Regions from separate parts of the Paenibacillus sp. Aloe-11 genome, predicted to be linked through region 2. Evidence: riboswitches for the same ligand, from Rfam matches in the RefSeq annotation. Region 2 holds a riboswitch; each other region holds the start of a gene.

Evidence for each region. Region 2 has a riboswitch for thiamine pyrophosphate ahead of thiC (phosphomethylpyrimidine synthase ThiC). Riboswitches for the same ligand answer to the same signal wherever they lie in the genome.
Region 1: linked by a shared signal. The riboswitch ahead of tenA (thiaminase II) and the one ahead of thiC (phosphomethylpyrimidine synthase ThiC) in region 2 are both predicted to bind thiamine pyrophosphate.
Region 3: linked by a shared signal. The riboswitch ahead of WG8_RS02390 (ABC transporter substrate-binding protein) and the one ahead of thiC (phosphomethylpyrimidine synthase ThiC) in region 2 are both predicted to bind thiamine pyrophosphate.
Region 4: linked by a shared signal. The riboswitch ahead of WG8_RS12975 (thiamine phosphate synthase) and the one ahead of thiC (phosphomethylpyrimidine synthase ThiC) in region 2 are both predicted to bind thiamine pyrophosphate.

Annotation. Positions count from the first base shown of each region.
Region 1 covers NZ_JH601059.1:94,876-100,759, reverse strand. The annotation lists partial or broken gene WG8_RS28760 (thiamine phosphate synthase) at 1-142, opposite strand, end outside; gene thiD (bifunctional hydroxymethylpyrimidine kinase/phosphomethylpyrimidine kinase) at 205-1,035, opposite strand; gene thiM (hydroxyethylthiazole kinase) at 1,032-1,874, opposite strand; gene tenA (thiaminase II) at 1,897-2,610, opposite strand; TPP riboswitch at 2,741-2,844, opposite strand; gene WG8_RS18580 (AEC family transporter) at 2,933-3,886, opposite strand; gene WG8_RS18575 (NAD-dependent malic enzyme) at 3,959-5,680, opposite strand.
Region 2 covers NZ_JH601045.1:101,462-107,345, forward strand. The annotation lists partial or broken gene WG8_RS29295 (Fe-Mn family superoxide dismutase) at 1-854, opposite strand, end outside; gene WG8_RS03815 (alpha/beta hydrolase) at 1,203-2,147, opposite strand; gene WG8_RS03820 (IclR family transcriptional regulator) at 2,446-3,189, shown strand; TPP riboswitch at 3,286-3,398, shown strand; gene thiC (phosphomethylpyrimidine synthase ThiC) at 3,580-5,367, shown strand; gene WG8_RS27320 (hypothetical protein) at 5,448-5,600, opposite strand.
Region 3 covers NZ_JH601043.1:48,339-54,222, forward strand. The annotation lists gene WG8_RS02380 (ABC transporter permease) at 1-576, opposite strand, end outside; gene WG8_RS02385 (thiamine-binding protein) at 573-866, opposite strand; gene WG8_RS02390 (ABC transporter substrate-binding protein) at 1,275-2,321, opposite strand; TPP riboswitch at 2,515-2,624, opposite strand; gene WG8_RS02395 (bifunctional 2',3'-cyclic-nucleotide 2'-phosphodiesterase/3'-nucleotidase) at 2,874-4,976, shown strand; gene WG8_RS02400 (EAL domain-containing protein) at 5,242-5,884, shown strand, end outside.
Region 4 covers NZ_JH601055.1:22,140-28,023, forward strand. The annotation lists gene thiS (sulfur carrier protein ThiS) at 1-44, opposite strand, end outside; gene thiO (glycine oxidase ThiO) at 41-1,189, opposite strand; gene WG8_RS12975 (thiamine phosphate synthase) at 1,251-1,844, opposite strand; TPP riboswitch at 2,177-2,285, opposite strand; gene WG8_RS12980 (ABC-F family ATP-binding cassette domain-containing protein) at 2,379-3,932, opposite strand; gene WG8_RS12985 (hypothetical protein) at 4,119-5,108, opposite strand; gene WG8_RS12990 (hypothetical protein) at 5,095-5,649, opposite strand; gene WG8_RS12995 (hypothetical protein) at 5,651-5,884, opposite strand, start outside.

The DNA of each region.
Region 1 (5,884 bases), on a different contig from region 2:
ACTGGTCTTGTAGCCGACGTGCCAGTTCAAGCCTGGGGGCGCCTGTTAACGCACCACGGCCCTTTTCTCGGAACTGGACCATGGTTGCGCCGCCGGCCAGAGCCTCCTGCACGACCCAGCCTGGTTCCGCGAGGCAATTCACGCTTCCAAGCACCAGGTACATCTGTAGATGGCGGCGCACCGTCTCTGGCAACATTCTGCTGCTCATAGAAGCATCTCCTGACGACGGCGGAAGGCCCAATGGTTGGTTGGGCCATGTCCCTGTCCAAGCTGCAAAGGTTCCTCAATCGCCGCCTGGATGAAGGCTTTACCATTCGAGATAGCCTCCGATACAGATCTTCCTTTTGCTAATTCGGCGGTGATCGCTGCCGAGAAGGTACACCCTGTTCCGTGTGTATGGACAGTCCGCACCCGCTTGCCGCCCAGTTCGGTAAAGGCGGTTCCGTCAAAGAGCAGGTCAACAATCTGTCCGCTGTTCTCGCTCTCGTCAGCATGGCCGCCCTTGATCACGACGAATTTTGGGCCCATATTGCTAATATGTCTCGCAGCCTCCCGGCGATCCTCCATCGTACGGATGTTGATCCCTGTCAGGGCTTCCGCTTCCGGGATATTCGGTGTAACAACCAGGGCCAAGGGGAGGAGGTCGTCCTGCAAAGCCTGCACCGCTTCCGATTGCAGCAGTGCTGCACCTCCCTTGGCAATCATCACGGGATCGATGACAACCTTCTCCCAGCCGAACCTTCGAATCTGCTCGCTCACAAGACGGATGATGCCCACATCAAACAGCATGCCAGTCTTCAGGGCATCTACGCCAAGGTCTGATCCTACAGCCTCGATTTGCTCCGCTGCCGCCTCTTGTTGCAGTGGATATACTCCGTGAACCCCCAAGGTGTTCTGTACGGTAACTGCCGTAATCGCCGACATGCCGTATACGCCAAGCTCCTGGAAGGTTTTGAGATCGGCCTGAATTCCGGCCCCGCCACCGCTGTCCGAACCGGCAATCGTCAGTGCTCTAGCTACACGAACGTCTGTCATCGCGTACCACCTGCTGTGGTTGTTCCAGCTTCACGAATCGATACATGCCCCTCCAGCGAGCCCGTATGCAGCTTGGCAAGCTCATCGAGAAAGGCAATCTGGAAGCTGCCGGGTCCCTGATCTGCTGTACGCGCGGCGGCTCGGGAAGCGGCTGCACCGTAAAATGCCAAGCCTGCTGTTCCTGCGAGCAGCAAATTAGGCTCAACGGCGGCAAAAGCGCCCAACACAGAGGTCAGCAGGCAGCCTGCTCCGGTTACCTTCGTAAGCAGCGCGTCTCCGCCGTTAATCACTCGTACTTCGACCCCATCGGTGATGACGTCCTCTTTTCCAGTGATGACAACGATGGTATTGAGCGCCCGCGCAGCTCGAACTGCCAGCTCGACATGACTGCTGCTCGGGCTGCCACCAGCATCGACGCCTTTAATCTCGCGGGCTTCTCCGATAAGATGGGCGACTTCGGCCGCATTGCCCCGCACCATTGAGATGTTGACTTCACTCAGGATTCGCAGTGCCGATTCGGTTCTAAAGCGAGTCGCTCCCGCACCGACCGGATCGAGCAGAACCGGAACGCCATGTGCATTCGCCGATTGTCCGGCAATGATCATGGCATCGATCAGCTCGCGGTTCAGCGTACCGATGTTTAAGACGACGGCACCTGCTATTTTGGCCATATCCGCAACTTCCTCGGGGGCATAAGCCATCACCGGGGAAGCTCCCAGCGCATATAGGCCGTTGGCTGTAAAGTTGGTGACCACCACATTGGTCATATTGTGAACGAGGGGGTTGCTGCTGTGTACCTTTGTCAGAAGCTCCGAACAATCCTTTTCCCATTTCAGCATATCGATGATCCTCTCTCATATATTAGATTTTCAATTTGCGACAAGGCTTGTAGACCGATGTAAAAGGGGTCTGGATCGGCCATTCTTCCTGCTTATAAGCCATATCCCAGAACATATATTCCAGCTGGCAGCTTAGCATAAAATGCTCAATCATCCGTTCCCGTTCGGCAGCCGTTGCACTTTCCGCCCAAGCATCCACACGGGCTTGATATTTGGCGGTTACATCTTCAACCTGGTTTCCATAGAAACAAATCCATTCATAGAAAGGGTGGGACTCGTCGGGCTTTACCTCATCCAGCAGCCTGCGACCAATCTCCAGATACGTCCATGGACACGGCAGCAGCACGGCCATGAGCTCGCCCAGACTGCCTTCATGTGCGACCGTCAGCATGTGACGGATATAATGATGAGCCGACGGAGCGAGCGGATACCCCTGCAACTCTTCATAGGTCACACCTGCGACAGCACAGAAATTTTGATGGGGATGAACCTCGCTGCGGAGGATAAAAGAGATCTGTTCATTAAATACAGCCATGTCCTCCCGGCTCGTGCATTTGGAGATCGCGATGCCGTATATCCGTATGTAGGCGTTCAAATATTCAAAGTCCTGTTTTACATAGTGAATCAGCTGTTCCCTTGTCAAACTCCCTTTAGCAATACCTCTCACAAAGGGATGCTCAAAAATCGCTTGAAAAATGCTATCCGCCTGCCGACGGAGCTCTTGTGTAAAGCTCATTTCCCCACCTCCACCAAAATGAAGAGCAGGAAGTCCCGTAAGAATACAGTTCCGGAACAACGCTAAAAAGCCGCCCCGAAAACTGGAGCGGCTTCATCATAGGTCCATGCGCAAAAAGCAAGGGACCTTATATACGAAGGCTCCACTTTCCTACGCTAGTACGAACTAGATCAGGTTCAAAGGGTCCAAGATACGTTCTTGTCTCAGCCATAAGCGGCTCCCCTAGTGGACTTCCTATTCTTTTGACTATTACTGTACATTCGTTCATACATTATGTCAAACCGTTATCCATTCGTTCTGAGGCTGTTTGTGCTTGACCTGGTTACATCAATAGCGAAATCAGCACAGGAAGTGTAACGAGAGATATGACAGCACTGATGACAAAGGAGGAGGCTGTTTCTGATTCCAGACTTTCAAAACGGGTAGCGATCATAGCAGCGACTGCTGAACCCGGGAAGGAAACGAGCAGAACCGCCTTAACGGTATCGGCAGACGACAGACCGCACAGATAGGCAATCAGCAGCATTAATAAAGGCTGCACGATGGTTTTTAACAGTGCGATGGCAAAGGCACTTACGCTAAAACTAATGTTGCGTACGCCAATGGTCACACCGACCGCGAATAAGGCAGCCCCGGACGTAATGTCTCCGATTTGATTAAGCGATTTGCTTAACAAATCTGGTGATTGGAAGCCAAATAAGGTCAAAATCACACCAACCAGCGGCACCAACGCCAGCGGTTCCTTTAAGCCGTGAAGAATGGAGTCCCAGATCAGCCTTCCGAGGGGACCATTCCGTTCCTTGTCTGAATTCCGGCTGGCTACGGTAGCTATAATGGTAGCCGCCGGGTCAAGGACGGCATTGACTACGATTCCGGTAAGTGCAATCGGAATGGCCACGGCTGAGGAGCCGTAGATGGCTCCGAGCACGGGAATACCCATAAAAGCAAAGGTCGGCTGTGCCGAGTTCAAAGCGAACATGGCGGCATCCTTCATCGACTGCTTCCTCGCAAAGCGGGACAGCAGAAGGAGAGCGACAAAAAAGCCGACAATGCCAATGAACAGAGCCAGCAGAAATGTCCATTGCTCAATGAGCGCTCTTCTGTTCGTTGTTGTAATGCCGATGAATAGATGCGCAGGCAGCGCAAATCTGGTAACGAGCGCATTCAGGGCTTTGGAGGAAGAGGCATCGAAGCTTTTGTTATGCCCCGCTAACCATCCCAAAATAATAACGAAAAAAATCGGCACCAAAATATAAAGGATATGTCCGACACTCATAGTTCGATTCTCCTTGCTTGAACTGACGTATCCTGCCTGTCTGAACAGGCATTCCCGTCCCTAATTGAAGCATTAGTGAGGGTGATGGATTGCACTTTCCACGGCTTTGACCTTCACATATTCCGGTTTCCACATCGCATCCCGAATGGCTTGCTCAACATTTGAAATGTGTGCCTGAGCTACCTGATCCTGAATCGCGGCCTTCGCCACCGCCACCGCCACCGCGAACGAGACATCACGTAATTTTCGGATATGGGGCAGCAGCGCACCGCCAGGTTCATTCGAATCTACGCCATTGGCAACGGCTTCTGCTGCGGCTGAAAACATGGCAGGGGTGATCCTTTTAGCTTTGACCACAATCGCGCCCAGGCCAAGTCCCGGGAAAACAAAGGCATTGTTCGCCTGTCCAATCTCAAATTTCGTACCGTTATAGGTGACGGGCTCAAAGGGACTTCCGGTAGCGATCAATGCTTGGCCGTCGGTCCACCGTATCAAATCCTCGGGTACCGCTTCGGCAAGGTTTGTAGGATTGGACATGGGCATGATGATCGGGCGTTCTACATGCTCGGCCATTTCCTTAATAATCTCTTCTGAAAAGGCACCCGCTACACCAGACGTTCCGATCAATAGAGTAGGCTTCACCTGACGGATAACCTCAAGCAGCGGTATTTTTCCGTCATCAGACCGTGTCCATGAGCTGACTTCTTCTTTTTTACGTACATACGGCTTCTGATAATCCAGGACATCTTCCATATCGTCCGTTAACAGCCCGCGGTAATCAAAAGCCCAAAATGGCTTGAATGAATCCTCCTCCGAAAGGCCATCCGCGATCATGGCTCCCCGAATTTGGTCAGCGTTGCCGATTCCTGCTGCTCCCGGACCGAAGACAAGTACTTTTTGCTCACGCAGCGGAATCTTGGTGACACCTACCGCCGAAAGAATCGCAGCCAGGGTTACCGCTCCTGTGCCTTGAATGTCATCGTTAAAGGTGAGAATGCTTTGACCGTATTTGCCTATAATATGGCGTGCGTTCACGCTGCCTACATCTTCCCAATGCAGAAGCGCCTTCGGAAATTGTGTTAACGTTTTGTGGATAAAAGTATCAATAAACTGGTTGTAGGCTTCTCCGCGAACCCGCTTATGGCGGTTTCCGATGTACAGCGGATCATTCAGCAGCTTTTCATTATTCGTGCCCACATCCAGTACAATCGGCAGTACCCGCCCGGGATGAATGCCTGCCGCAGCTGTGTACACAGCAAGCTTGCCAATAGCGATGTTAATTCCCCCGACACCCCAGTCACCGATGCCCAAAATACTTTCGGAATCCGTTACGACGATCAGATCCACATCTTCTCCGTTCAAACCGGAATTATAAAACGCTTGTCCAATGCCGTTCGGGTCATCTATCGACAAATATACGCCTCCGGGACGGTTGTACTCGTGACTATATTCTTGAATGGCGGTTCCTACCGTAGGTGTGTAGACCACAGGCAGCATTTCACTCAAATGGTCGGTTAGCAGGCGATAGTAGAGTACGACATTTCGATTGTGAAGGTCATTGAGCGAAGCATTTTTACGCAGCATGGTGGGCTGTGCCAAAAACTGCTGATACGCCCGTACGCTCTGTTTTTCCAGTGAAAGGACGGTTGGAGGAAGGATTCCTTCCAGCCCCAGCTCTTTGCGTTCTTCTTCTGTAAAAGCGACACCTTTGTTCAAAAGGGGGTTCGCTAGCACATCCTTCCCCCGTAATGAAGTGGATAATGAGCCGTCCCGATTGACATAAAATGCTTCCATCAAACACCCTTCTTTCTCTTCGTATTAATAATTGTTCATTAGGGTTATTCATGACGAAAAATGTCATGCTGCCCATAGTATGGACGTGCCAAATTGTTTTATTCGTCTATTGTTATATGACAAAATAACCATAAATTTTTCTGTAATTGATTACAAAGAACCAATTATTAATTTTGAAAAAATACGATGATTTCATTGTTTTTG
Region 2 (5,884 bases):
TAGCTCAAATGATGCTTGTCATGGTGAATACGCATCGTCTTTTCATCAATGTACGGTTCAAGCGCGTTGTAGGGGTAGGGGAGCGGCGGCAAGCGATGCCCCCCGATCGGAACCGCACGGCCGGGGGAAGCTTTTTCGGTCGCCGCGGGCTGCGTCTGACCGGACTGAACGCCCATGGACGCCCAGTTACCTTCTCCCCGTATGCCCGCCTGTCGCTCTCGAAACGCATCCTCAGGGTAGTGCTCACCCTCTACTGCCACATGATACAATCCGGTAGCCCGTTCGATGGAGCCAGGCTCTTGAAAGGGGGTGGTCGAGATCAGGAAATATTGGCTTTCATGGGCCGCGTGCAGCACAATTCCGGCGGATCTGGGCTGCTGTCGTAATGCAAGACTGTGCTCGCCCAGCAGGCCAAGCTGGCGAACATATTCCTGTGACTGACGGTTTGCAGTTTGCAGCAATCCGTCCAGCCGGCGATGTAGATCTTGCGAGACAGTCTCTGGCAATGACACCTTTCCAGATGACGACGCCTCACCCCATTCTCTCGGCTGTCCTGAATGTTCAGCCAGTTCGTGTGTGTGTGCTTCTGGAGCAGCCGATTTCTGCGCTTCTGGGTCCTGCCACGCCTGAGCTGCCGGATCGAGGGCGCTCCGCTGCTCTTCAAGCAGTTCTACAGCAGCCCGTTCGGTCTGTTCAAATACGGTTCGCCAATCATCGAGCAGCTGCACATATGCAGGCTCAAGCCCCTCAGTAGCGGATTTAATCACTTCCACATGCCAACTTTCCTGCTGCTTCCAATGCCGGATTTCCTCCAGCACGCGCAAGGGCAGAAAAGACCCATAAGTACTCAGCATTGTTCTTTTACCTCCCGTATCCCACTATGGCTACCCGGGTTGGAGAAAGAATCTGCCCCGGATGCATACGTACCCAGTATATTCGCCGTCTTGTCGGGAATATGTCTACAAACTCCCTCCATCAGATACACATGTCATACAGAATGATAAATTGCCATTAGGACGCAAAAAAAGAAGCCTGACTTGACACGAGTTAAATGTCCATAATCGGGCTTCCTCAAGCTGTGGATAATATAGCTTAAAAAATTCATTTATTACTTGGCAGCCGTTTGCTTATTTCGCATTAGCGTCCTCAAGCTGTGGATAATATAGCTTAAAAAATTCATTTATTACTTGGCAGCCGTTTGCTTATTTCGCATTAGCGATAGTTTTTTTGTTCTCCAGCTCCTGTACGCTGCTCAAAAACGTCGATCCCCGCCGCAAGTATTCACGCGGATGCTCTCTGAAAATTAACTCATGCAGTCCGTTTTTGACAATCCACACGCTGGCAAACATGATCGGGAACGGATAGTTTTCCTTTTTGACCTCCTGATATGGAATCTGATGCAGGCTGGTGCCGTTCAAAACTGGAAACAGCAACTCCAGAATTTCCAAAGACGGATGGCGTGGCAAATCAATTTGATTATGAATGTTATGGTACAGCGTATCCGGCTCCAGCAGGAAGGTGCTGTCCAAAATCATTGCGTCCACATCCTTGGTTTGCAAACCTGCCTGCAGGGCGGTTCCTGCCCCCATCGAGAAGCCCCATACGATAATCTCCGACGAGCCGCGTTGCTTCGCAAGCTGGATCGCCCCTAGAAGCTGCTGGGATTCCGCTTTGCCTCCGGTCGCGACCGCCTTGCTGTTTTGGGACGCGAAACCGTAGTCGAACATAACCACATTAAAGTTCAGACTATGGGCATAATGCGCCAGATCATACATGGGAATCCAGCTTTCTTCGCGGTTGGCCCCATATCCATGGCTGAAAATAATCGTTTTCCGCGATTGATCCGCCGGGATATACCAGCCTTGCACCATGCGGCTGCCGTCCTTGGCGGGGAAGCTGACTTCCTCATAGGCCATTCCCTTCGCCTGCATCGGGTTGGAGTACAGCGGTGCTACCGTCGGATTGGTGAGAACCCATGCAATGTAGGCGTGTAGAGCGATAAAACAAAACAACAGAAAAAATACGACCGATAGCAGCAGCGCAATCACAATGTGCTTGAACCGCAGCATACGGGGATTAATCAGTGGGATGGACGGCTCCTGAACAGCGGGTTGTAGCTGAGAGCTGCGCTGGGATGTCGAAATCATGTAAGAGCCTCCTTATAAAAAATTGAGCTTCATGCTATGGAATTTAGGTACAAATTCACTTGAAAATGATAGTGTATGTCCACATTGATACCTATTATCGTATGATGGTGATTATCCAAAGTCAACGCCTGCACCGGAAAAGTAAAAATGATGCAAAGAATTGTCGATGTTTGTTCTTTTTCTGTAATATAGCTGTCACAAAAACATCGGTTTACAGTAGCCGCGAGTATTCTATATAATTTATGTAACCATGTTTCATGGTGTGAAACGAAAATGGATACAAGGGGAGCGGTTCACGATGGAAGACCGTAAATTAACCGTTCGCGCTGTGGAGCGTGCACTTGATATATTGCTGTGTTTTACCGCAGACTCGGATCTTGGTCTGACGGAGATTGCCTCCAAAATTGGGCTACATAAAAGCACGGTTCATCGGCTGCTGACAACGCTTGAGGATCGTGGCTTTGTCGTTCGAAATTCCGCAACCGAAAAATACCGGCTCGGCTTCCGCATATGGGAGCTGTCCACCCATTTGTCACAAAGCGACGAGCCGGCAGTGCTGCTGCAGCCTGCGATGGAAGGGTTGCGTGACCGTCTGGGTGAGACGGTCAGCTTATACTTGCGGGACGGCAGCATGCGTATTCGCATTCAGGCCGTTCAAAGCAACCAGCCCATCCGCCGCGTTGCGCCTGTGGGTGCGCGCATGCCGCTGGCTGTGGGGGCTTCCAGCAAGGTGCTGGCGGCCTTTATGCCACCGCAGGAGCTGGAAGCTCTGCTAAGAGGGGATGAATGGCCGTCCTCGGTAGACCCGGAGGTCTATAAAGCACAGCTGCAGGACATTCGTGAGAAGGGGTATGCAACCAGCTATGAAGAACGGGAGCCAGGTGCAGCTGCTGTGGCAGCGCCTGTGGTGAACCGGAAGGGACAGGTCGCTGCGGCCTTGTCTGTATCCGGTCCGGTCAGCCGACTTGCACCTGAGACGCTGCATGATTTTGCTCCGATTTTGATCGAGGCTGCGAAGGAAATGGGGCTTATGCTCCCGTAACAGGACCAGAGAAGGGTTGCCAAAGCAATAATTTTAAAGTAATCTGATGAGGATGGCGGGATGTCTGTTATCTCCGCCTCATGCAAATCGAAGTATCACAGTTACTGGGGGAGCCTGTAATGCCGGGCTGAGATGGAATCGTGCAAGATTCCGGACCCTTTGCACCTGATCTGGATCATACCAGCGTAGGGAAGTAATCGGCCATTGAAATGTATACGCAGCTGCTGCCTAAGAAGGCGCATGGAATATATTATTCTGTGTGCGTACTTTTGGATAGCTCTTCGTTAGATTAGCCGGTTCCCTGGGGAACCGGCTTTTTTGCATAGATCAGCCACCCTAGGAATGGTTCCGGATCGGTGTGTCATTTCATCGAAACGGGAGGAACGAACAATGAAACCGACGGAAACAGAAGAAACTGAAGTGAAGACAAGTGCAGAGCAAGCTGGCGGAGTAAAACCCTTTCCGGGGAGCCGCAAGGTGTATATTCAAGGCTCGCGGCCGGATATTGCCGTGCCAGAGCGTGAAATCGCGCTGCACCCCACACATACGCCGGAGGGCACCGAGCATCATGAGCCCTTGCGTGTGTACGACACAAGCGGACCGATGACGGATGAAGCCTATCAGGTGGACATCCGCCGGGGGCTGCCCCCGTTGCGGAGGGCCTGGGTGCTGGAACGGGGCGATGCCGAAGCTTATGAGGGACGCACGGTTAAGCCGGAGGATAATGGGCTGAAGCCCGGCTCCAAACGGGAAGCGGCGGAATTTCCCGGCGTGACCCATCGTCCGCTTCGTGCCTCACAAGGGCGCACGGTGACGCAAATGCACTATGCTCGCAAGGGAATTATTACGCCCGAGATGGAGTTTGCGGCCATTCGTGAAGGGGTGGAGCCCGAGTTTGTGCGACAGGAGCTGGCGGCGGGACGGGCGATTTTGCCTTCCAACATCAATCATCCGGAAAGTGAGCCGATGGTCATTGGGCGTCATTTTCACGTGAAGATCAATGCGAACATTGGTAATTCTGCGGTCACGTCCTCCATTGAGGAGGAAGTGGAGAAGATGACCTGGGCTGTGCGCTGGGGCTCGGATACGGTCATGGACCTGTCCACAGGCCGTAATATCCATACGACGCGTGAATGGATCATCCGGAATTCCCCTGTGCCGATTGGAACCGTACCGCTGTATCAAGCGCTTGAAAAGGTGAACGGCCAAGCTGAGGCACTGACGTGGGAGTTGTATCGCGATACCCTGATTGAGCAGGCGGAGCAGGGTGTGGACTATTTTACAATTCATGCGGGCGTGCTTCTGCGCTATATCCCGATGACGGCGAACAGAATGACGGGAATTGTCTCCCGGGGCGGGTCGATTATGGCGGCCTGGTGCCTTGCGCATCATCAGGAGAACTTTTTGTACACGCATTTTGAAGAAATATGTGAAATCATGAAAGCTTACGATGTAGCCTTTTCCCTCGGGGATGGGCTGCGTCCGGGCAGCATCTATGATGCGAATGATGAAGCACAGTTTGCAGAGCTGGAAACGCTGGGTGAGCTAACGCAAATCGCGTGGAAGCATGACGTCCAGGTCATGATCGAAGGTCCGGGGCATGTTCCGATGCACAAAATCAAGGAGAATGTGGATTTACAAATGGAAATTTGCAAGGAAGCTCCTTTTTATACTTTGGGACCGCTCACGACGGATATTGCGCCTGGCTACGATCATATTACCTCAGCCATCGGAGCAGCCATGATCGGTTGGTTCGGAACGTCCATGCTGTGCTACGTTACGCCGAAGGAGCATTTGGGCCTGCCGAACAAGGATGATGTACGTGAAGGAGTCATTACCTACAAAATTGCGGCACATGCTGCCGATCTGGCGAAAGGCCATCCACGGGCGCAGCAACGGGATGATGCCTTATCCAAGGCGCGCTTTGAGTTCCGCTGGCGTGACCAGTTTAATCTTTCCCTCGATCCCGAGCGGGCCTTATCCTACCATGATGAGACGCTGCCGGCAGAGGGGGCCAAGGAAGCCCATTTTTGCTCGATGTGCGGTCCCAAATTCTGCAGCATGCGAATTACGCAGGACATTCGCGCCTATGCGGCTGACAAGGGACTGAATACAGAAGAGGCTGTAGCTGCCGGGATGCGTGAAAAGGCCGAACAGTACCGGGATGCAGGACAATAGGTTGAAAATAAGTCAATAACCCTAAAAAAGCCGTGTTTTCTCTACAGACGATGTAGGGAAACACGGCTTTTGAGCTTATTTTATTTTTTACCCATTTTCTCATTCAAAATGTCCTGAAAGCTGAGCTTCTTCTCCGAGCTATCTTCTTTCTTCTGCATATTCACAGCGTTGGCGCGTTGGTATTGGTGGTGAAAGGGCATCAGGGTGTGTACAGTTAAGTTCATTGTATTCATGTAGGTTGTTCCTCCAATTCCATTTTGTCAAATCCAGCTTGAGTTGCTTAGGACATCTGTATAGGACTATTTGTATGTACTTGATGTCGTAATGCCTTGTAGGTTGCTTGGTTAAGTTGCAATCATTATAACCGCATTTTTTCAAAGTAAAATGCTTTTGACATAAAACAGGAAGATGGTCGTATGTGTCCAAAATGTGCATTAGGAGGATGGTCATTTTGAGGGAGGATGTGCCTAGATCGAAAACAAGGGCTAGAGGCCCGTTTCTTAGTTTAGTAGTCGGG
Region 3 (5,884 bases), on a different contig from region 2:
GTAGGTGGCAGCAATCTTGATGCCGGAAAATACTTGTGGCAAGGAGTGCGGCAGCTCCAGCTTCATAAAAATGGCCATCCTGCCTGCGCCTGACATGCGCATGTAGTTCATCATCATTCTGTCCGTCCGTGTCAGTCCGTCCATAGCCGCTACAGCCACGGGGAAGAAGCACACTAACGTAATGACCATCAGCTTGGGCAGCACGCCAAAACCAAACCACACCATCAGCAATGGGCCAAGGGCTATGATCGGAATGTTTTGACTAAGAATGAGCAGTGGATACAGGGCGGACTTGAGAAAAGGAATCGTATGAAGAACGATGGCGATCAACAGTCCCGTTGCTGTCCCTATTGCAAATCCCCCAAGCGTCAGGCGAATCGTAGCCCACGTATGGGCACCAAGCAGCTCCGACTGAGCCATGCCCTCCTGTACGATCAGAGACGGAGCTGGCAGTAGCCAGGACTCAATCTGCAAATAGGAAACTGCCCCCTGCCAGGCTGCCAAAAAGAAGAGGACCGCCACAAGGGGCGGCCATACGCTTTTCCACCAGGATGCGTTCTTGCCTTTTGGGTTCATGGGCGATATTTTTCGGTCAGCTTGTTCATGCTGATGCCCTGTGGGTTATGTGCGATTTTGATCTGTGAAATGATGCTGGGGCTGCCGGCTTCCGTCAATGCCACGTGCATTTCTTTAACCACGTTCAGCAACTCGTCCAGTTCACCCTCCATGGTCGTCTCCAATGGATTCACCTGATGCTTGACACCGGAACGTTGAATGACCTCAATCGCCTTATCTACATAAGGATAAGAGTCCTCGTTATTAGGAGTTTTAGGAATCACTTGAATACTGAGCAAAGTGTTAGCCATGCGAATTCACCTGTCCTTTATGTGAAGTGTTTTAGAGAAAATAGGGTGGTTTAAGACCGCTTCGCGTTTCATTTGATCTTACGATATCTGTTGCCCGCCTTAAAAGCACCCTATTTTTAAAGCTAGGTTGTGAGGCATTTTAACATACAAGCGCTCCTACTTGGCGCTTAGATAAGATGAACTTAAGAATAAACCAAGTGGAACGAGAACGAAGTGGGCGGAATGGTGCTGTACAAGCGAAGCGGTCGCTTTAAAAGCTTTCCGTAGGAAAGCTCGCTTCGGAAGCATCACCTCCCCAGATTTCTACCCTGCTGAGGCTTTATTCGAGAAATCCGGGGGCGGTGGCGATGGGAAGCACCATCCGACTGCGTAGTGGCACAAAGGCTACTTCAAGTTCGATTTACAAGATCAACGCTTTGGCAAAAAGTCGTTTGTGAAGGCTTTGTCGACTTCCAAAGGCTTGCTGAGCAGCTTGCGTTCGTACATCCAGTCTGAATAGTTTTGCCATACCTCTGCTTTTTGCACACCCCATTGCGCAGCATCATCCTGATAACGCGGGCTTAGCCATTTTTGGCTGGCCAGTACCAGCTTTTTGTCCAGCTCCGGTACGGCTTTGCTTAGGATATCCGCGGATTCTTCAGGATGAGCAATGGTGTATTCATAGCCTTGGGCGGTGGCGTCCATGAACGCTTTGACCAGCTCTGGATCATTCTTAATCGTCTGTTCATTGCTCACAATCACAGGCGTATAGTAATCAAGGCTTTTGGAATAATCTTTTACATACAGCATATCCAGGGGCTCACCTCGAAGTTGAGCCTCGATCCCGGTCCATGCGTAGAAAATCCAGGCAAAGTCGATATCCCGCTTCACGGCTGTAAAATAGTCGGCATTGCCCATATTCATAATCTTCACTTTGCTCACATCGGCCTTGTCTGAATCCATGATGGATTTCATGACCGCTTCTTCTACGGGTGAACCCCAGCCGCCGTATTTCTTTCCTTCAAAATCTTTGGGGCTTTTAATGCCGCGGTCTACCGGGGCTGCGAAGCCTGAGGTATTATGCTGAATAACCGCAGCGATAGATACGAGTGGTACGCCTTGCGTACGAGCCTGAGTGACGCCCTCTTGATAGCTGATCCCAAAAGGTGCCGCATTCGAAGCAACCATTTGATCGGCTCCGCCTGAACCAGGTTGGACAATTTGGACATTCAAGCCCGCTTTTTCGTAAAATCCTTTATCCTTGGCGACATAGAGTCCTGTATGATTCGTATTTGGTGTCCAGTCAAGTACAACTTTAACATCCTTAAGCCCCTTTGCCGGAGTGGAAGCTGGAGCGTTGGTAGCAGGTGCCGCCTCCTGGGTTGTAGAGGGGGAGCCTCCGCCGCAGGCGGTCAGTGTCAGGGCCATGAGCCACAGACTAATCAGTCCCAGGCTTAACATTTTCATGCGCTTCATCGTTGTGTTCTCTCCTTTTAATTACCCGTCATCCGTCGAATCAGACAGCCTATGTTCCCATTTCATAAAAATAACATCTGCCGGACTCTCTCTTTCCAACAACTTAATCCTCAACAAAAAAAGCGCCCCGAGGTTCCGGGACGCTTGCGCTTGTATATACCAAAGTAAGGGATGGACCTATGTAAAAAAAGGCACATCTTAGCTTAAGCATTCCTACGCTGGCATTACCCAGATCAGGTTGTAAGGGTCAGTGTCTTGGGACACACTCTCAGCCGGCCGATTCCAGCACCCCTGGCATTGTATGGTTTAATGGGTTTGTTTATTCGGGTTTACTACGACGATTATATGCCTTGAAGGCGGAGCTGTCCAGCATGGAGGAAGAGATGACGGTTCATTTGCGAGAAAATTAATTATTTTTTTATAAATAACTTTGGTCAAATGACTACTCTTTTGTCTGGCGTTGGATTAAAATAGGAATGGTGGGTTCGAAACTTACATATATGTGCAAAAGTATGTATATGAGCCATACACCTTAATAAGGAGGGGTATATTTTGTTATTTCGTAAAAATTGGTTTAAAGGGTTTACAGCAGCGGTTGTAGCTTGCAGCATGCTGGTGTTTACAGCTGCTCCGTCCTGGGCTGCCACCGATTCTCGGGACAGCGCCACAGTGAATTTGCGGATCATGGAAACAACGGATATTCACACGACGTTGATGAACTACGATTATTATGCAGATAAGGAAACCAACGAATATGGCTTGATTAACACTGCCGGACTGATCCAGCAGGCGCGTAGTGAAACAAGAAACAGCATGCTGTTCGATAACGGTGATTTGTTGCAGGGCAATCCATTAGGCGATTATATGGCCAGAAACAAAACCTTTTTGCAAGAAGGCGGTGTCCATCCGGTCTACAAGATGATGAACTTGATGGGCTATGATGCGGCTACTGTGGGCAACCACGAATTTAACTATGGTCTCGACTTTTTGGAGAAATCGCTTAAGGGAGCCGAATTCCCTTACGTAAATGCGAACGTTTACTATGACAACGGGGGCCAGGGTACTAAAAATTATTTCACCCCTTATCAGATTCTCAATAAAACGGTAACGGACGAGAAGGGCCAAGAGCACACGCTCAGAGTGGGTGTAATCGGTCTGGTAACTCCTCAAATTATGCAGTGGGATAAAGCCAATTTGCAGGGTAAGGTCGTTACGAAGGATATTGTGGAAACGGCGAAAAAGTTCATTCCTCAAATGAAGTTGGAAGGTGCCGACATTATTGTCGTACTTGCACACACGGGTTATGAGGATGTGCCGCAAACACCAATGATGGAGAATGCCGTTAAATATTTGAGCCAGGTGGACGGAATCAACGCTATTCTGTTTGGGCATGCTCATAAATCTTTCCCCGGCCCTGATTTTAAAGGAATGAGCGGTGTAGATCTGGATAAAGGAACCATTAATGGCGTACCGGCTGTAGAAGCTTCCTCTTGGGGCAAGGAACTGGGTATTATTGACCTGAGTCTGGAAAAGAAAAAAGATGTGTGGAGCGTGACTAATTCTCAGTCAGAAGTGCGTCCAGTTGTGAATACCCAAACTCAGGCTGTGAAGACGAACCCTGAGTTTAAACTGGTAGATGCGGTCAAGGAAGAGCATAAAGGAACGCTGGATTATGTTCGTCAACCGGTTGGAACCACAACCGCACCGATTACCAGTTATTTTGCATTGGTTCAGGATGACCCATCTATTCAGATTGTGACGAATGCACAAAAATGGTACGTACAAAACCATCTGAAAGGGACCGAATACGAAAATCTTCCCGTATTGTCGGCTGGCGCTCCATTCAAGGCCGGTGGTCGCAACGGTGCCGAGTATTACACGAACATTCCGCAAGGTACGATTGCGATTAAAAACGTATCCGATCTGTATGTATACCCGAACACGGTTCATGCTGTAGAAGTAACCGGTGCTGAAATCCAGGAATGGCTGGAGTGGTCTGCGGGTCAGTTCAACCGCATCGATCCAAGCAAAACAGAGGAACAAGCACTGATCAATAAAGATTTCCCAACCTACAATTTTGATGTCATTGACGGTGTGACTTACCAAATCGATGTAACTCAGCCTGCACGCTATGATGCCAAGGGAAACATGATTGATTCTTCGGCTCATCGTATCAAGGATTTGCAATACAATGGGAAGGCAATTGATCCTGCACAGAAATTTATCGTAGCGACCAATAACTACCGTGCGTCCTCGTCCAAACTGGCGAATCCGGATGGCAAGCGCATTGTGATGGCAGCGCCGGATGAAAACCGTCAAGTCATTATTGATTATATCCGTACGAACGGAACGATTAATCCGTCAGCGGATGGCAACTGGTCTATTGCTCCTTTTGGTCAGGCTAAGGTTACCTTCGAGTCCTCTCCTGATGCCAAGGATGTGCTGGCTGGAAATCAGCAAATTGCTTACTTGGACAGCGCGGCAGACGGTTTTGCCAAATACAGCTTAAAAGCTGGCGCGAAGCCTAATACAGCCAATACTCCTGCAAAGGAAGCTGCAGTCCCTGCGAAAGCAACGGCGAAGCCGGCTGTTAAAACAACCAAGCCTGCAGCTGCTAAACCAGCTAAAACAACCAAGCCCAAGGCTTCCAAGTAAGTTTGCCTTTCCAGTTCCAGATTTAATCAGAGCTAAGCAGCAAGTCTCTATTCAGGAGACTTGCTGTTTTTTTTTGCCTTTTATGAAAAATAATATTGAAATTGAAAATTGGTGCAAAAGACTTTGTTTTTTGTCGGATATACACTTAAGTCCTAAGTTTCGACTGGTGTAGACCTTGTTTTTCTTGATTTTATAGTACTTTTGTTCTAGTTATTTGTGATATAATGGTGAAAAAACCGGAAAATTGTTCCCAGGGAGGACCATTATGACATGCAGCAGTTGCAGCATCATATTACCTATTAGAGATCAAGGATTGCTGAAGATCAGGCACCCCAGGGTGTCGCTTAATCTGGCATTAGATGGCTTGGGTATACTACCGCAACAATGCTGCGAGGACGGAATAGTGTTTAAGTATGACAGCCATTCAGAGCTGAAGCAGCTGGTTAACGGACTGGCTCGTCTTCCCCAGGAATGGCTCCTACATATGGAGGCTGTGGCGATCGGACTGAATCATGTGGAAGGATATGAGGACTGGCTTCTATTTAGCCAATTGCAAGCCAGAATTCAACACGCGGATATGATGAGTATCATTAGGGACAAAAGCTTTTCAAGCCACATGCAGCCTATTGTTGACCACAACCTGAACATTATCGGGTTTGAGTTTTTGCTGCGTCCGTCACATTCGGAGCGGCCCTTTCAGCCTTTTCGACTGTTTGAAATTGCCCGTGAAGCCGGCTTGCATGCTCATTTGGATCGCTTGGCTCGTATTTCCGCTATTGAAAAAAGTGCAGCATGTCTCCCTGCGGGGATTAAACGGTTTATTAACTTTCTCCCTTCAACCATCTATAATCCAGCCTATTGCTTGAATCATACCTTTGAGACGATTGATCGGTTGTCCATGAATACGG
Region 4 (5,884 bases), on a different contig from region 2:
CGGTTAGAAAAGTTCATGCTCTGCCCGTTAATCGTCAGCTTCATAAGCTTTCCTCCTTGATACGTGCAGAAGAAAATTTGCTTATTCCAAGTTCAGCCGCATTAGCCCCTTTAAGCAGAGCAGCCATCGCACGTCCGGTAGCATCACTCAACAGGACACCGTTGCGATAATGCCCGACTGCAGCATATACCCCTTCCACACCGGGAACAGCCCCTATGAAAGGACGTCCCGCTGCCGCCTGCGGACGCAAGCCTGCCCAAGTGCGTACAAAAGAAGCTTCACGTACGCGCGGCAGCCATGCAGAAGCACGTGCCAGTAGCCCCTCCAAACCTGCAACAGTCACTTCTGTGTCATCGTGATGCGGAAGGCTCGTTGCCCCTATCCAAAGCTCGTTCTTCTGCTTAGGCACAAGGTAAACATCATCGGCATAAATGGTATATTCCAAAGGGTGATCCTTTAAGGAGACGGCAACTGCTTCACCCTTGACCGGATAAAGCGGGTAATGAAAGCCCACTTGCTCTAGCAAATTCATGCTCTCCAAGCCTCCGGCAATAATGACCTGGTTGCAGGAAACAAAGCCGCTATCTGTCACTACACCGCAAACCCGGCCATTCTGTACGACCAACTGCTCTGCATGGGTACCGGACCATATTGTTGCACCCAACACTGTAGCTGCTCCCGTATAAGCACGGCACAGCTGTACGGGGAAGAGTTGTGTCTCCTTCGATCGATATATAGCTCCAATCGCTTGACGATCTATGCCCGAAATCCGCTTGGTCAATTCCCCGGCATCCCACCACTCAGGCTGAGTATCCTCGCGCGTATTCGCAGCTTTCCAGCGTCTTTCACCCTCAGCTTCCGAACGGAAAGGAGTTACAAAACCTTCTGTACGAAATTCTACCGAAACACCAGACAACCGCTCCAGCTCACGAACTAGCTCAGGGAATGCATCCCGACTTGTGCGAGCAAATTGTTCAAACTCAGGGTCGGCGAACTCTTCACTCTCCGCCGCAAGCATTCCGACCGCTGCCCCCGAGGCTCCCTCACCCGGCATCATTCGCTCCAGGATAATCGTACTGCGCCCTTCCCTGGCCACATGATAAGCAATGGAACTGCCGATCACACCTCCACCTATGACCAAGCATTCAGCATGTCCTATAACTGTAGCCTCTGTGTGTATCTTTAGCATGTGTTATATCTCCTCTCCACTGACCATACTGCTTTCGAATTACTTCTACTCTCGTTCCCTGCTACAGATTGCGGACTACCTGATCTACCAATTGTCTATATTCCATCGCAGCCGCGATGGGCGACTCAGCTTCCCATATGCCGGACATCACTGCAATTCCGCTTGCTCCAGCATGATAAAGCTCCGGAATATGATGCGGTTGTATGCCGCCAAGTGCAATCACTGGAATGTTAGATAAGCTGCATATACGCTCAAGCTGAGCTATCCCCCGCGGCACAACACCGGGCTTACAGCGGGTTACATATACATGACCATAGAGTACATAGTCTGCTCCAGCCTGTTCGGCCATTTGCGCCTCTTCCAAGGAATGAACAGACACGCCACAGCGTGTTCCCTTTGGAAGCAGGCTTTTCACATCCCTGACAGGCAAGCCGTTAGCCGGTAGCTGGACAGCTCCAGCCAAGGTAAGTAAAGCTACATCTACACGGTCATTGACTGCAATTTGCTGGAGAGGAACTCCCTGCTCCACCATGCTGCGGATCAAAGCCAGCAATTCTGAGGCACCCTTCTGCTTCAGGCGTGCATGCACATAATGAACATACGGATAAATAGCAGCCGCCACTTGGGGTACATCTGCATGGTAGCCACTTTCCATCGTAATCACGTGTAATTCGATCTCGTTTTCACCTCACATTGAACTAAGAATATGAACTATTGATATAAAATAATCGTATAAGCTGAACCTATATCGTTGCAGCTCCATATCGCGAAATAACATACGGAGCCGGCCACATGTACCAGCAATAATGAAAGGAGAACATATGTGAATCCGTATACGGAAGTTCGACAGGCAAAGCCAAACGAAACGCAAAAAAACCACTTCCCAGAGGAAGTGGTTTCACGAACGTCCAATAATCGAACGGACAATCAAATCCGTATACGTATATCGTCCCACGCACAAACAAAAGTAATGATGCGGTTACCTTGCTTGTACGGCGCTCACTTCCCTACGCTGGCATAACCCAGATCAGGTGCAAAGGGTCCGAAATCCATTTATTCCGTCTCAGCCGCATGGGCGGCTCCCCTAGTGTGACTATTATATTGTATCAGCTACAAATAGCTTAGCATATTTTTCTAATTCTGCAACCCCCACTTTTTGTGAAGCATAACAGAACTGAATTTTTTGATTTTAGTTGACTTTACTTGACCACTCTTCCACATTCCACGTTTTGGTTACCCAATCCTCGTAAAAATCCGGTTCGTGAGATACAAGCAATATAGTCCCTTTATATTCCTTCAGGGCACGTTTGAGCTCGTCCTTTGCTTTAACATCCAAGTGATTGGTAGGCTCGTCAAACAGAACCCAGTTGCTTTCCCGCATTAACAATTTGCACAGACGTACTTTAGCCTGCTCACCACCACTAAGCGCAGACAGAGGACGTGTGATATGCTCATTTTTCAATCCGCAACGGGCCAAATGCGCTCTTACTTCATGCTGGTTCAAATGCGGGAACTCATTCCACACATCGTCAATCGGTGTGATTTTGCCCGCCTTTACTTCCTGCTCAAAATAAGCCGGCTGCAAGAAATCGCCTTGATAGGTTTTTCCGCTGATTGGCGGTATTTTTCCCAGAATGGTTTTGAGCAATGTTGATTTACCGACACCGTTGCAGCCTACAATTGCTATTTTTTCGCCACGTTCAATCGTCATGGACATTTTAGGCAACAGGGCATGAGTATAGCCAATTTCAAAATCAATTCCCTCAAATACCGTTTTCCCGCTCGCACGTGCTTCTTTAAATTGAAAGGTTGGCTTGGCAGCTTCTTCGGGCTTATCAATACGTTCGATCCGATCAAGCTGCTTTTCACGGCTCTTCGCCCGGCCTGATGTGGATGCACGCGCCTTGTTGCGCTGAATAAAGTCTTCCTGTTTCTTAATATATTCCTGTTGCTTCTCATAAGCATCAATATGCTGCGCTTTGTTCAGATCCGCCATCTCAAGGAACTTTTCATAATTTGCTGAATAGCGGGTCATCTTGGCAAATTCAAGGTGATAAATAACATTAACGACCTGGTTCATGAACTCCGTATCATGCGAAATAAGAATAAATGCATAAGGATAATCCTTCAAATAACGTGTAAGCCATTCGATATGCTCAACATCCAAATAGTTGGTTGGCTCATCCAGCAGGAGGACGTTTGGCTTTTCCAACAGCAGCTTGGCCAGAAGCACCTTAGTCCGTTGTCCACCGCTAAGCGCGGATACATCCCGATCCAGTCCGATGGCCGAGAGACCCAGCCCGTTCGCCATTTCTTCAACCTTCACATCAATGAGGTAAAAATCCCCCATATCCAGCTGCTCCTGAATTTCACCCATCTGTTCCAGCAGCACTTCCAGCTCTTCGGGAGAAGCATCCCCCATTTTATCCGTAATCTGCATCAATTCCTTTTCCAATTCCAGCAAAGGAAGAAAAGCATCCTTCAATACATCACGTACTGTTTTGCCCGGTGTCAGCTTGGTGTGCTGATCCAGATAACCGTAACGTACACGTGGAGTCCATTCCACTTTACCCTCATCCTTAAGCAATTTCCCGGTCAAAATGTTCATGAGTGTCGATTTACCGACACCGTTAGCTCCTACCAAACCTACACGTTCCCCCGCAAGCAACCGAAAGGAAACATTTTTAAATAATGCGCGGTCCCCAAAGTTGTGGGATACATTTTCTACAGTCAATAAACTCATACGCTGTTTTTGGCTCCTTATTGTCATCGGCGATGCCGACTGTCATTATTTCATATATCATTTGTTTTCTTTCAAAGCCTTATTGTAGCACATTCAGCAGCCTTATCGGAACATTGAAAATAACGAATTTTAAGGTTTTTAATGCGGACTTTCCTATAAAAAAAGAAAAACCACTCGTCAGAGTGATTATTGTAAGCCGTTATTACATTTAAACTCGAAGTACCCCGCAGCAGCAGCAGATTTTTCATCTGAAAAACGTTCTCTAGCCTGAAAGGGTGCTGGACAGGAATCTCTGTAAAAATATTTCATTCCGGTATCCGGTTCTAAGCCACCGATAATAGCTTGCTTTCTAACGACTCTTCCACCACCAAATCCATAGTTATTGTAAAATCTGTCACCGACCGGAATGCCTTGGATAAACGCCATCAACCCCACATCATCTATCGTGTTATACCACTCTTCTTGCGGAATAGTCGGCAGTGTAAACGTATAGGCTACGCCGTTGCGTGCTGCCTTTTGGTTATGGAGATTAATCAGGCGGGCCAGGTCTTCCTGAACACTATGAACGATGGTGGAACGTCGTACTTGCTCAAACGTTTCGGAATTATTCAGCAACGAAATGCTGGTTTGACCCTGAAGCTCCTTTTGAAAGCCTTCCACCCACCTGTGATTCTGCGAATCATACGCATGTACATAATTATCCAAAGTGAATCCCACACTATTACCCGCTGAATCAGCATAGGCAAAAGGCCTTTTTTCACTCCATTTGGGACCTATCGCAGATTGTCCATCTTCATCTGTATAGGTTTCTGAGGCAAACGTATAATAACCGTCATAATCCAAAATCACAATGGCGGGTATATAATCCAATAAAGCGCGTTGTGCTACTGTATCCCCATCAATACCTATGTTTAGAAAAAGGGTATGCAGGAACGTCTTTAGCGCTTCTTCCTTATCAACACGAAAAAACTTGTCCGATCCGTATCCAGCCTCCCGTTCCTGACGCTCATTTTGGGAGAGTACGACACCTGCATCCTGAACTGCGGTATGGAGAGCCGATGTATATTTCATTTCCAACTGCTGCACTTCACGCTGATTTTGTACCCGCAAATCATTCATTACACCAAAGGGCAAAAACAGCAGGATAAATATAACTGCAAAATCAGTAATCTTCATTCAGAACCAAACCTCCGTATGAAGCTGTAACTGCCGGCTTTCCGCTATCGCTCCCACCCAGAAGCCATGATTCGTATAAATCCGCAGGAGTCCGATTTGTGTTATGCACCCGCACTGTAAAATAATCCCCTGCCATCAAGGTATATCGACGTGTCTGGTCTGACTTTGGCTGCTGATTGTCAGGAAAAAGGACAGGCAAGATTTGCGCGTCGTAGTACCCATCATATACCGTTTCATAATTGCCCAGAAAACTATCCGGCTTCGAGGCATCTGCATATTCCGGTACATATTTTTTGTGCATATGCTCCAGATCAACTTCATACGTATTGCCTGTAAGCTCCAGTTCACGCATAAAATCGTTATACATCGTCGGTGTAATGTAGCCCTTGGTTCTTACCATATCTACAAAACGTACCGTTGAATGATAAACATTCAGCCCCGATATATCATCCTGCCGTTCAGCAGCTTGAGCTGCGGGTACGATGTACAAAAGCAATACAGCGAGCAGGGCCCCCAACAGCTTGGATATTGATTGAACCACTTCAGTCCTCCTCCAATTTCTCAAAGCATACAGATATGATCTCTCCATGCTGATTACGTTGTGGGTACATGGAATACAAAGAGGAAGCATTTAAAGCCGATACATCAGGCTCAAACGGTTCGGAATACACATCGTACTCCGTCCCGTCGACTTGAACCGAAATTCCATCCTGTAAATTCATGCGGATCGCCTGAATAACCTGAGTCCCTTGAATCCGTTCCGGCATGCCCGCCTC